4 regions of the Dickeya lacustris genome follow, and region 1 is predicted to be linked to each of the others. Evidence: predicted binding sites of a transcription regulator. Region 1 holds the regulator's gene; each other region holds the start of a gene.
The links. The regulator Fur, encoded in region 1, represses iron uptake genes when iron is present. The targets are predictions, from matches to a motif close to ATAATAATGAGAACNACTATCAA.

Region 1 (3,215 bases):
GTAATCGTCAAAAACAAAGGAACATTTAGATCGTGATATCCGTTTAAAAGCTAATATAAATTATATATTTTTTTAATTATCCACATTTTCAGTTATATAGTTCAACCATGGTATTTTAAAAAAATTAAAAAAACATTAAGGCGAAGGTTAAAAAACAGGCAAATCGCTGACTTCCGCCATTTGCTTCTGTGGTTACAGATACACGTTTATCCATCAGAGTGTGTCTGCTATGATTAGCGCATAGCGGGTAACGCAGAAACCATACCCTTAAGAATCAAGAGGTTATTATATCTATGGCTCTCATAGGCATTTTTTTTGGCAGTGACACAGGCAATACTGAAAATATTGCCAAAACTCTCCAGCAGCATCTGGGCAGCGACGTTGCCGAGCTACACGATATTGCCAAAAGCAGCAAGGAAGACCTTGAACGTTTTGACATCCTGCTGCTGGGCATTCCAACCTGGTATTACGGTGAAGCACAGTGTGATTGGGATGACTTTTTCCCAACGCTTGAAGAGATTGATTTTGAAGGTAAATTGGTCGCACTTTTCGGGTGTGGCGACCAGGAAGATTATGCAGAATACTTCTGCGATGCCATGGGGACAATCCGTGACATCATCGAACCGCGCGGCGCGACGATTGTCGGTCACTGGCCAACGCAGGGCTATTACTTTGAAGCGTCGAAAGGTCTGGCCGATGACAACCATTTTATCGGTCTGGCGATTGACGAAGACCGTCAGCCGGAATTGACTGGCGAGCGTGTTAGCACGTGGGTCAAACAAATCAGCGAAGAACTGAACCTGAAAGCATTGCTGGCCTAAGCCAGAACGGGGCTCTGCGCGACTGTCACCCAGAGCCCCGCTGTTTACCCGCATACAAATTATTCGCATGCAGAGGTTGGTGGGGCACAACTCGCTGAATCATCGGGTTTGTTATTATCGGCATTGGTAAAAAAGGCAAATGCCAAAATAGCGATAGATAAAAACTATCGCAATCAGTTGTACAATTTTTTAACTTTTTTCCCCGGCAAGGTACACTATCCACATGTTTGGCCGTATCGCACCTTGCACTTCTCTTGCCATACAACCTGCGTTTTGCCACAAAGAACACAAAAAACAGCGAGTTGGTGAGTATTATATTGTAAAAGTTCGGTGGTTTTCATTTTAACGCCACAGTTCTATAATTGATGCGCTGTGACCTTTTTTAAGCCAACCGACGACATCAGGCTTATAGCCTCCCAGATAAAGCACGTAACAGGACTAAATCCGCATGACTGACAACAACACCGCATTAAAAAAGGCTGGCCTGAAAGTAACGCTTCCGAGACTGAAAATTCTGGAAGTGCTTCAGGACCCTCAATGCCACCACGTCAGTGCGGAAGATTTATACAAGAAACTGATTGATATGGGCGAGGAAATCGGCCTTGCCACTGTTTATCGCGTACTGAATCAGTTTGATGATGCAGGTATTGTTACCCGCCACAACTTTGAAGGCGGCAAATCCGTTTTCGAGCTGACTCAGCAGCACCACCATGATCACCTGATTTGTCTGGATTGTGGCCGAGTCATTGAGTTTAGTGATGAGTCAATTGAAGCTCGTCAGCGTGAGATTTCCGAAAAATATGGCATCAAACTGACCAACCACAGTTTGTATCTTTACGGCCATTGCAGCAACGGCGATTGCCGTGAAGATGAAAGCGCACACGACGGGCGTTAATCACACAAACGGTACGCCGAATTACTGCACAAAAAAATAAAACCGCCTCGGCGGTTTTATTTTTAGTTCGCATCGCGGGCAACGTTTTAACCGGCCCAACTATCACGCAGACCTACCGTGCGATTGAACACCAGATTATCCGCGCTTGAATAGAGACGATCGGCGCAGAAATACCCTTCGCGTTCAAATTGATAAGCCTTCTCAACCGGGGCCTCACGCAAGCTTGCCTCAACAACCCCCTCAACCACTTTCAACGAATCCGGGTTGATAGTGGAGAGAAAATCGTCCGCAGCGCCTGGGTTAGCTACGCTGAACAAGCGATCGTACAAACGGAACTGAGCCGGTACAGCATGCGACGCCGACACCCAGTGAATAACGCCTTTTACTTTGCGCCCATCTGCCGGATCTTTACTCAGCGTTTGCGAATCATAGCTGCAATAGATAGCCGTGATTACGCCTTGCTCATCTTTCTCAATGCGTTCGGCCTTAATGACATACGCATTGCGCAGACGCACTTCTTTACCAAGCACCAGACGTTTGTATTGCTTATTGGCTTCTTCACGGAAATCAGCGCGATCGATATACACTTCGCGGCTAAACGCTACCTGGCGCGTCCCCATCTCTGGGTTGTTGGGATGATTTGGCATCGCAAGCCACTCTTCATGCCCTTCAGGTAAGTTCTCAATCACCACCTTGACGGGGTCGAGCACTGCCATGGCACGTGGGGCGCTCTCATTCAAATCGTCGCGAATGCAAGACTCCAGAGCGGCCATTTCCACGGTGTTGTCCTGCTTGGTCACACCGATACGGCGGCAAAACTCACGGATAGACGCAGCGGTATAGCCACGACGACGCAAGCCGGAAATCGTCGGCATACGCGGGTCATCCCACCCTTCGACGACTTTCTCGCTCACCAACAGATTCAGTTTACGCTTAGACATCACCGCGTATTCCAGATTCAGGCGAGAAAACTCATACTGACGAGGATGCGCCGGAATCGTGATGTTATCCAGCACCCAATCATACAGGCGGCGGTTATCCTGAAATTCCAGTGTACACAATGAATGCGTAATCCCTTCCAGCGCATCGGAAATGCAGTGGGTAAAGTCATACATTGGGTAGATGCACCATTTGTTGCCGGTCTGGTGATGCTCGGCAAACTTGATGCGGTATAACACCGGGTCACGCATCACGATAAACGGTGAGGCCATATCGATTTTGGCGCGCAGGCAAGCAGTGCCTTCGGCAAAATCACCGGCGCGCATTTTTTCAAACAACGCCAGGTTCTCTTGCACACCGCGATCGCGATATGGACTATTTTTCCCGGCGGTCGTCAGCGTACCGCGATATTCACGAATCTGCTCAGGCGTCAATTCATCGACATAGGCCAGGCCTTTATTAATCAGCTCAACCGCATAAAGGTACAACTGGTCGAAATAATTAGATGAATAGCGGACTTCGCCACTCCATGAAAACCCCAGCCATTGCACGTCATGTTT
Region 2 (3,215 bases), 1.6 Mb from region 1:
GGCAGGAAAGCCGGGAGGGTGGATGCGCCGTCGTTTAGCAGCCAGCACAGGCCGTCGATCAGCCCGCCGCGCCAGCACAGCGTGTCATGCCCACCGGCGTACTCTCGCCAGTAAAGGCGATGCCCGGCGGCAGACAATGCATGGCGCATCTGTTGGTTAACAAACGCGATATCCGCTTCACGTCGCCCCGCTTCCTGAAAGATAACCAGCGGCCTGGCAGTACGCCCGCCCTGGCGAACCTGATGGATTAATTGCCCCGGCGTCAGTGTGTTACGCTTGGCAAAATCGGTGATAAAGCGCACCTCCGGCCACCAAAATGAGCCGGATTGCGTGAGAATTCGCCCAAACCGCTCAGGCCAGTTCAGCCCGGCATAGAGCGCGGCCAATCCGCCATAGCTTTGTCCAGCCACCACGGTGCGGTCAGGGTCATCGCTAAATGGCGTTATCTGCGCCGCTTGCACTAATAACTCCTGCTGTAACGCCAGCCAAAACTCGGCGCAGCAGGGCAATTCGCGGCTGCGGGTCGGCATGTCGATGGCGTCAATCAACAGCCATACCGCCGGTGGCAGCACACCGGCGGCGGTTTGCGCATCCAACACGGCAAACACCGGTTTTTCCACCGCCCACTTCTGCCCGTCGAGCAATATCGCCAGCGGACGCTGCGCAGGCTCTTGGCTGTTGCCGGTGGTATAGAGCCAGACCCGGCGCTGGTTGCCAAGCCGCTGGCTATGCCAGATAAACGTCGTCAACCGGCTGGTATCCGGCGCGAGCGACTGTGCGTTATCCACCGCCTGCCAGGCCGGTTGCGGCAAGGCGTTGGGCATCTGCGCCAGTGAAAGCTGCGCTCCCCACGGTTGATAGCGGTTCAGCGGGTCAGCTATCGCCGCCTCAGACACGGCACGCCACCATGCCCGTTGCTGCTGCTCACGCTGTTGGGCATCGGCACTGAATCGCGGTGGGCACTGCGCTGCCGACACCGGAATCAGCGAATAGCTACCTCGCCAGTCATGCTCAAGCACCACCGACCAGTACCACACATCTGTGGCGGCCAGACGCGTCAGGCTCTGCGGGTCAATACTGTGGTGATCGGTAACGCCATTGACATCGGCATACACCCGCACGGTCTGGGAGTGCCGCTCATCCCCTTGCGGATCGCGCCAGAAAAAGGTGGCCGTGACCCGGGATGCATCCAACGCTTCCACCAGCGGCGTGCCAAAGACAGCGAGTTGCCGCCACCATGCTTCACTCCCAACCTCGCGGGATGACAGCAGTGCCGCAGTAAAACCTACCGGCAGTACAGCTGATGCCCCCATGCTCTGGCTCATCCTGTTACATCCTTACATTTGTTTAACAAAATTTATGCATTACTTTAAACAATGACAAAAACTCACGTTTATACAAATCATATTGAGAACTATTTACATTTGCAATAAGATGCAGTCCTCGATGTCAGCCAGAGCATATCGGAGTGAGCTCCGACAAAAATCAGTTTTGATAATCATCAACACATTGATTTTAAATTAAACAACTTCAAAACCCAGGATGAAGAGCCCGGCCGACAACGAGGGGATTGGTAACGCATAAAAAATGATGTTTTCTACAGGAGGGGTTCGCTGATGCTACGCACCAGGAAGAAACAATTAATAAAACTAACGTCTTGGCAAAAAAACAGAAACCGTATGCCGGTTGTTTTTGCATCCACATTATCCACATTGTTGCTGGCAACGTCTGCCAATGCAGCGGAAAACAGCGCCAGCAGTGAGACCATGGTGGTGGAAGCACGCTCAGGCGAAAGCACAACTGCGCCAATGAAAGGCATGGTGGCGAAAGAGAGCGCATCCGGTACGAAAACCAGCGCGCCTCTCATCAAAACACCGCAATCGATAACCGTTGTGACGCGTGACCAGATGGATGCCCAGGCGGTTTCTTCCGTTTCCGATGCCCTTAATTACTCCAGCGGGGTCGTCACGAATTATCGCGGTTCATCCAACCGAAACGATGAGGTGATCTCACGCGGCTTTCGCTATGCACCCAAATTTCTTGATGGGTTGAGCTATGGACTAAGTGGGCAAGGTTCGGCGATGGGGAAAATCGACCCGTGGCTGCTTGAGCGCGTTGAACTGGTACATGGCCCGGCCTCCGTCCTGTACGGGCAGGTCAACCCCGGCGGGCTTATCAGCATGACCAGCAAACGCCCCACGGCGGAAGACATCCACAAAGTCCAGTTCAGCACAGGCAACCAGCATCTGGGCGAAGCCGCATTTGATTTTGGTGGCGCACTCAACGATGACAAAACCCTGCTGTACCGCCTGAACGGTATTGGCAGCACCCGTAATGAATTTGTCAATGATTACAAGCAGCAGCGTGTGGCCATCGCCCCAGCGCTGACCTGGCTGCCTAACAGCGATACCAGTTTTACGCTGTTGACCAGCTACCAAAATGACCCCAAAGCGGGGTTCCGCAACTTCTTACCAGCCTACGGGACAGTGTGGGAAACGAAGGCGGGCTATATTCCTTATGATTTGAACGTTAGCGATCCCAGTTACAATCAATCAAAACGGGAACAAGGATCTATCGGCTATAGCCTTGATCACTCTTTCAATGATGTTTTCTCTTTCCAGCAAAATGTTCGCTATTCGCAGTTGCGGGAGAAATATAAATATCTGGTCTACACCACTGGTGGCAATACAACCAACACCACCATTTCGCGCAGACCACAGAAAGAAGAGAATGATATTGGCGAATTCGCTATCGATAACCAGTTGAAAGCTGCGTTTTCTACCGGTTCGGTTAACCATACCGTATTAAGCGGCATGGACTACAAATGGATGACGCTCAACAGGAAATTATGGCTTGACCGCAGCAGTGACTACCCGTTTGATTGGGCAAAGCCAAATTACAATCTCTCCGTCAACGACAGTATGTTGACAACACTGTCTACTGATGAGCGTAAGAAGCTCAATCAGTTCGGGGTCTATATTCAGGATCAGCTCGAATGGGAGCGCTGGAATTTACTGCTATCCGGCCGTCATGACTGGAGCCGCAGTAGCACGAATGACTATACCGAAAAAGCCATCACTGAACGTGACGACGGTAAATTTACCGGTCGCGCCGGTTTGTTATATGCGTTCGACAATGGAATTTCCCCTTATGTCAGCTACAGCACGTCCTTTGAGCCTGACTTAGGTTCTGGCGTCCCTGGCAGCCCGGCATTT
Region 3 (3,215 bases), 750 kb from region 1:
CAGCATATCGCCATATTGATACATCTCATGGACGATCGCTTTGATGGAGCGGTTTTCATAACCGGCTTCACGCTGTTTGATGAACCAGGCATTTTCACAAAACCGGGCAGAGTCAATCACCACCGGAATGCCGTGCTGCTGCGCGATGCGATACACCTCACGCATGTTACCCATTGAAATCGGCTGGCCGCCGGAGCTGTTACAGGTGACGGTGGTGATGATAGCCACCACGTTGTCTGCGCCATGCTGCTCAATCGTCGTCTGTAACAGGTCGAGGTCGAAGTCGCCTTTCCAGTCGTAATAGGTGGTGGTGTCAAAGGCTTTCGGCGTGACGACGTTAATGGCGCGCGCGCCGTTGAGCTCAACGTGGGCGGCGGTGGTATCAAAATGGAAATTGGAAATAAACACCGGCTTTTTGCCGCCGCCAGCGCGCTGCTTTTTGGCTATCAGGCAGGGGAACAGAATCTGCTCGGCACCGCGCCCCTGATGGGTGGGAATGGTGAACGGGTAGCCCAGCAAGGTTTGCACTTTTTCACACAAATGGTAGTAGTTGCGCGAACCGGCATAGGCTTCATCGCCCATCATCAACCCGGCCCACTGGCGGTCGCTCATGGCACCGGTGCCGGAGTCGGTCAGCAGGTCGATATACACATCCTCGCTACGCAGCAAAAACGGGTTATAGCCTGCTTCCTGCAAGGCTTTCTCCCGCTCGGCGCGGTTGGTCATACGGATGTTTTCTACCATTTTGATACGAAAAGGTTCAGGAATACGTTTCATGCAATCTCTCCTCTCGCCCGCAGGGGCGCAACGGCACCACGTTTCGGATGTGGCGTCAGTTGAATGTTATGTCAATACAAGAAAATCAGGCGGTTATGCGCCAGATGGACAAAACAACGGAAGGTCAGCGCGCGGCTGACTCAGGCATGAAGCGAGCGGGGAAAATCATTGGTCAGACGATGGTCGATATTGAACCAGGGGCGGCAATCGCCACAGAGATTCTGTCGATAACACCGGATGATGCGTGTCATGAGCCCTCCTTATCTCGTGAGTATTGGACGTCAAGCATAGGCGAAAAGCGGCGGTAAAAACCGTGATCTCACGGGCAATCCGGCACAGGCCAGCGCCGTGCGATAGGTCGATAAATTTATCAATAATGCTTCTCATTACCATTAATTGCTGGTAAAACGGTGCCAGGTAGCGGGCCTGCTGTGTTCAGGCCAGAGTCGGTGTAACACGTCGTTGTAACAGTCGTTGTAACAGTCGTTGTAACAAAAGGTGAGCAGCGTTATGGCTGGGGTAAAGGAATATAGAGTCTTTGATGTCACATTGGCGCACAAGGTCTTGCTGACGCCGTCTCTGATAGCCTGTGTGTTACAGGGCGAGGCGATAAAAGGAATGAAACTCTGTGCGCCGGATCAGCGCATCAAAGTGCTGTTGCCTGCGGAAGATGGCACGCCGTCAAGCCTGCCGCCGACAGGCGAGTGGTACAAGCTGGCGCAGGCGCTGCCCAAGGCACAGCGACCGATTGCGCGCACCTATACGCTGCGTGCGCTGGATACCGAGCGCGGCGAGATGACGGTAGAGTTTGTCGCGCACGGCACCGAAGGCCCGGCTTCCACGTGGGCGCTTGGTGCCGAGCCCGGCGCACGTTTGCAGGTGGTCGCGCCGCGTGGGGATTATGCCGGTGATAACGGCGGCTATGAGTGGGTGCAGTCCGCGCACACCCGGCAGGTGTTATTGATGGGCGATGAAACCGCGCTACCGGCCATCAAGAGTATTCTTGAGCAACTGGCGCAGCAGGATAACCCGCCGCAAGTGCAGGCGTTCATCGAAGTACCGTTACAGGCGGATTGCACCGATGACTATCGCACGTTGCCGTTTGCCGAGGTGGTGTGGCTGCCGCGCGAAGGCACGGGCGCAACTTATGGCGAGCGTTTGCTGGAAGCGGCGCGGCATTGGTCATGCCCGGTAGCGCAAGCCGTATCACACCCGGTAACGGTTGAGGATATCGCTGAGGGGGAAAAAGTCTGGCAACCGGCCAGCACCCAGCAAGGTCAATTCTTTGGCTGGGTTGCAGCGGAATCCTCTGCGGTGAAAGCATTGCGTCGCTATCTGCTGGCAGAAAAAGGGGTCGCACAGGATGCCATCACCTTCATGGCCTACTGGAGCCGTGGCCCGCGTTCACATTGAGTTTGTTGGCAAACAGCCGTGTTTTGTTGCTTGAGGAGCTTATGCAAGACCGGTGGGCGGTTTCGTGCGCGATAACGTCGATTCTCCCTTTGCAGCACCGTCGCACGCACGACAAGGAGAGGCTCAAACGCCGCCTCTCCTTGACCACTGGCTGGAGGCTAAACTGCGCCGCTAACGCGGTACCTTCGGCGTTCGCCTTCGCTGTTCGGGCCGCCCGTGACGCGTTCCATACGCGGCACGGGCTTTCGCCGCATCCATGCGGCTCACCCGGCGAAGTCGTCCACCTCAGCACAGTTTGGATGCCTGAAATCGCTTTGCCTGCGCTTAAGTCGTTTTGTCTGTAAGCCAAAAGCCCACAGAGCCAAACTAACGCAGAAACGCCGGTTGCTGTTCTTCGTAACGGGCGATGGCGGCATCGTGTTGCAGCGTCAGGCCGATGCTGTCCAGACCGTTTATCATGCAGTGGCGGCGGAAGCTGTCTATTTCAAACGCATAGGTCTTCTCGCCCGCGTTCACCTGCTGTGCCTCCAGGTCCACCGTGAAGGTAATACCGTCATGGCTGGCGACCAGTTTGAACAAGTCATCGATATCCGACTCGCTCAGTTTGACCGGCAACAGCTGGTTGTTAAACGCGTTACCGTAGAAAATATCGGCAAAGCTCGGGGCGATAACGACTTTAAAACCGTAGTCGGTCAATGCCCACGGCGCGTGCTCGCGCGAAGAACCACAGCCGAAGTTTTCGCGCGCCAGCAGAATACTGGCTCCTTTGTAGCGCGGCAGGTTCAGCACGAACTCCGGGTTAGGCTGCTGCCCGGCATCGTCAAGAAAACGCCAGTCGTGAAACAGGTGTTGACCAAAACCGGTGCGCGTCACCTTTTGCAGGAACTGCTTGGGGATAATCGCATCGGTATCGACGTTGGCGGCATCAAGCGGCACGACCAGACCTGTGTGTTGGGTAAATTTAGCCATGGTGTCGCCCCTTTTAGTTCAGTTCACGGATATCAGCAAAGCGGCCGGTTACGGCA
Region 4 (3,215 bases), 910 kb from region 1:
TGACGGGCATGTTATAGCGTTCGCGAAAGGCGATGCTGGATGCCGCCAGATCCACATTCACTTTTTCCATTTCTTCGTGAGGCCGTTCAGCCAAATTGTATCCCATAATGGTCTCCTGTTTATTGCGCGACAAAATTAAAACAGAAGTGCGCAAATGGCAAATGCTGTCACCCTATCTTACCTCGACATCGGCAGAGAAGGCTCGTATCCTCGTCGCCAGCTAACGGTTAGCCAATTGAGGATCGATATATGTTGGGCATCAGGCGATTTATGACACGCATTGGATTGAACGGACTGGTTTTACTTGCCGGGGTGATTTGTTCACAGATGGCGTTAGCGCATGCGCATCTGAAAAGCCAGACCCCGGCAGCAGATGCGGCGGTGGAGGCTCCCCTTAGCGCGTTGTCATTAACGTTTTCCGAAAATATTGAGCCTGCGTTTAGTGGCGTCACCCTGGCACTTAATGGCCAGTCGATTCAGACCGGTCATGCCGTGCTGGATAACGAACACAAAAATATCTTGCGGATACCGCTGGATAAAACGCTTGTGAGCGGCAGTTATCAGGTGAATTGGCACGTGCTCTCTGTTGATGGACATAAAACGTCGGGAAGTTACCGGTTTTCTGTCAAATAAATGGCAGCGTTGGCGTTTGGGTATGTTCTATTGCGAGGGCTTTATTTCACCAGTGTGATGTTACTGGCTGGTGTGGGGTGTCTGGCGGGTGGGCTGGCCCCGCTGAGTTACCGCGCAAGGCTGGTTGGCCGGTTGCGAATAGTGACCGGGGTGTGTTGTCTGATTGCTGTTTCCAGCGCGCTGGGCATCTTGTGCTTACAAGTTGGCCTGATGAGTGGCGACGAGGCGAATATTGCCGATATTGCGACATGGCGCGCAATGCTTGGTACGGAATTTGGCCGGGTTTGGCGCTGGCAGCCATTATTGGCGTTGGTGGCCTGTTATGGTGCGTTCCGGCCAAGGGCCAGTCATGCGCGTTGGTTATTGTTGTGTTGTGTCCTGCAACTGCTGGCAACGTCATGGCTGGGCCATGCCGCGATGCAAGAAGGCTGGCCCGCATTTTTTCATGGTATCAATCAGGCATTGCATATATTGGCGGCGGCTTTCTGGTTTGGTGGATTAGCGCCTTTGGCGGTGGTTGTGCGTGATACACATAACCCGGCGTGCCGTGCTTTGGCGATAACAACGCTGATGCGTTTTTCTTATTATGGGCATCTTGCCGTTGCCTTGGTTGTGGTGACGGGGGTTATCAATACCTTGTTAATTCTTGGGTGGCCTATTTCTGCCTCTCTTGTTTATGGCGGCTTGTTGGGGGTGAAGGTGTTGTTAGTGGTGATAATGGTGCTGCTAGCGTTGTTCAATCGCTATTGGGTCGTGCCGCGTTTTCGTGAAGCGCCAGCGCATTCTACCCGCTATTTTTTGTACGTGACATATAGCGAATGGCTGCTAGCGGTAGGGGTGATTGCACTGGTGAGCCTTTTTGCAACCTTATCCCCAATTTAAGTTTTCATTTAATAACGGCTGTTCTCCTAATTCCTCTACAGTAAAATTAACAATGAAAATAATTATCAAATGCACTTATGGTTTTTAGACTTTTAATGAAAAGCATTATCAAAAATAAATGATAATGCTTTGAGTATCTGTGATGTTTTGCTTGTTTTGGTTAATTTTTTGTTTCGATTTTTGGGTGTTAAAGGCATAATGCTGTCCATCATTCACCCGCCAGTAAGAAATAGGGAACCGCCATGTTAAAAAAAGAAATGATTCAAAAGCTGAATGAGCAACTTAATCTGGAGTTTTATTCTGCTAATTTATACCTGCAAATGAGCGCGTGGTGTGGTGACAAAGGCTTTGAAGGGGCATCGGCATTTCTAAAGTCGCATTCGCGTGAAGAGATGGAACACATGCAGCGCCTATTTGATTACCTTGATGATACTGGCAGCTTGCCTGTATTGGGTGCGATAGCCGCTCCGCCGGTTGATTTTGCCTCACTGCAAGATGTTTTCAAACTGACTTATGAGCATGAGCAGCTTATTACATCGAAAATTAATGAACTGGCTCACGCAGCGATAACATTGCAAGACTATTCAACGTTTAATTTCCTGCAATGGTATGTGGCTGAACAACATGAAGAAGAGAAGCTCTTTAAATCGATTCTGGATAAATTGGGTATGGTCAATGCTCAAGAGGGTGGGTTGTTCTTCATTGATCAGGATTTGAAAAAAATGGCGTCAGCTGTCGCGCCATCTGCCTGATAATAGGCTGGCGGCGGATATATTTCCGCCGCATTTCTAATGCCGCATATATTTTCCTGCCACAGTTAATATCGTTACCTTCCCCGCGATGGAATCACCTCAATAAATTTTATTCTATTTCTAATAATAAACTCATGTCTGTATTGATAATAATTCGCACTGGCTCTGTTTTCTCAGTGACGTAATTATTATTGTCTTGATTAAATCCGTATTAATTGTTCTGCCAGCCATAGACGCACTCGGTATATGCAGGCTGATGTGTGATAACACCGGATAATAATGCATTCAAAAATGCAGAACGCGGCTGTTCTGCCTTGGTGTGTTATCAATTTATTCGGAGTCATCATGATGGTGGAATTATTGTGTGTCATTGTTTTTGCGTTGGTAAGTGTGTTGGTCGTCTTACTTTGCCAGCGTTATACCTCACTGGAATTTGTTGCGCATGCGCGGTTGATTTTTAAAACCTGGTCTTTTTGGTTGTGTAATACAGCCGCCTCGCTTGGCGCCATTGCATTAGCATTACCGGATCAGGTATTACAGCTTTGGTCTTCTCTGCCAGCAGAGATTAAGGCCATGCTGCCGCCAAATGTATTGAGTCAAGCCAGTGTGTATTTATTGGTGCTGGGTGTTATCAGCCAGTTTATTCGCCAGCAAAAATTGTCATTATCCTCGGCACCTCATCGTGTGGCCGCAACGCAAAATCAAGATATGACAGATAAGGGTTGATAGCGATGATGCGAGCCCTTCTGTTACTGATAATATTGGCGTGGGGTTCTGTTGCCAGTGCTGCTCCTTCATCTTGCCCTGGAAAGTTTATTTATGATGAACAACCGGACATTGAGTATGACGAGGCACTCTGTTTCGCTGAATTTGCGGTGCTTTACAGCCATCGATATAAAGCACCATTAATTTCAGCTGAACGCCTTACGGTGGAGAAAGTCCGTGCGG

Region 2: the regulator Fur is predicted to act here: its motif matches at 1,402-1,424, upstream of fes (enterochelin esterase).
Region 3: the regulator Fur is predicted to act here: its motif matches at 1,148-1,170, upstream of O1Q98_RS14545 (siderophore-interacting protein).
Region 4: the regulator Fur is predicted to act here: its motif matches at 1,562-1,584, upstream of ftnA (non-heme ferritin).

What each region holds. Positions count from the first base shown of each region.
Region 1 covers NZ_CP114280.1:3,951,510-3,954,724, reverse strand. The annotation lists gene fldA (flavodoxin FldA) at 294-821, shown strand; gene fur (ferric iron uptake transcriptional regulator) at 1,270-1,716, shown strand; gene glnS (glutamine--tRNA ligase) at 1,803-3,215, opposite strand, start outside.
Region 2 covers NZ_CP114280.1:1,185,410-1,188,624, reverse strand. The annotation lists gene fes (enterochelin esterase) at 1-1,325, opposite strand, end outside; gene O1Q98_RS05335 (TonB-dependent siderophore receptor) at 1,617-3,215, shown strand, end outside.
Region 3 covers NZ_CP114280.1:3,203,318-3,206,532, forward strand. The annotation lists gene tnaA (tryptophanase) at 1-777, opposite strand, end outside; gene O1Q98_RS14540 (hypothetical protein) at 846-1,085, shown strand; gene O1Q98_RS14545 (siderophore-interacting protein) at 1,288-2,190, shown strand; gene leuD (3-isopropylmalate dehydratase small subunit) at 2,557-3,159, opposite strand; gene leuC (3-isopropylmalate dehydratase large subunit) at 3,173-3,215, opposite strand, start outside.
Region 4 covers NZ_CP114280.1:497,285-500,499, reverse strand. The annotation lists gene O1Q98_RS02270 (DNA polymerase III subunit theta) at 1-106, opposite strand, end outside; gene copC (copper homeostasis periplasmic binding protein CopC) at 271-633, shown strand; gene copD (copper homeostasis membrane protein CopD) at 634-1,515, shown strand; gene ftnA (non-heme ferritin) at 1,758-2,267, shown strand; gene O1Q98_RS02250 (DUF7940 domain-containing protein) at 2,613-2,993, shown strand; gene O1Q98_RS02245 (DNA/RNA non-specific endonuclease) at 2,999-3,215, shown strand, end outside.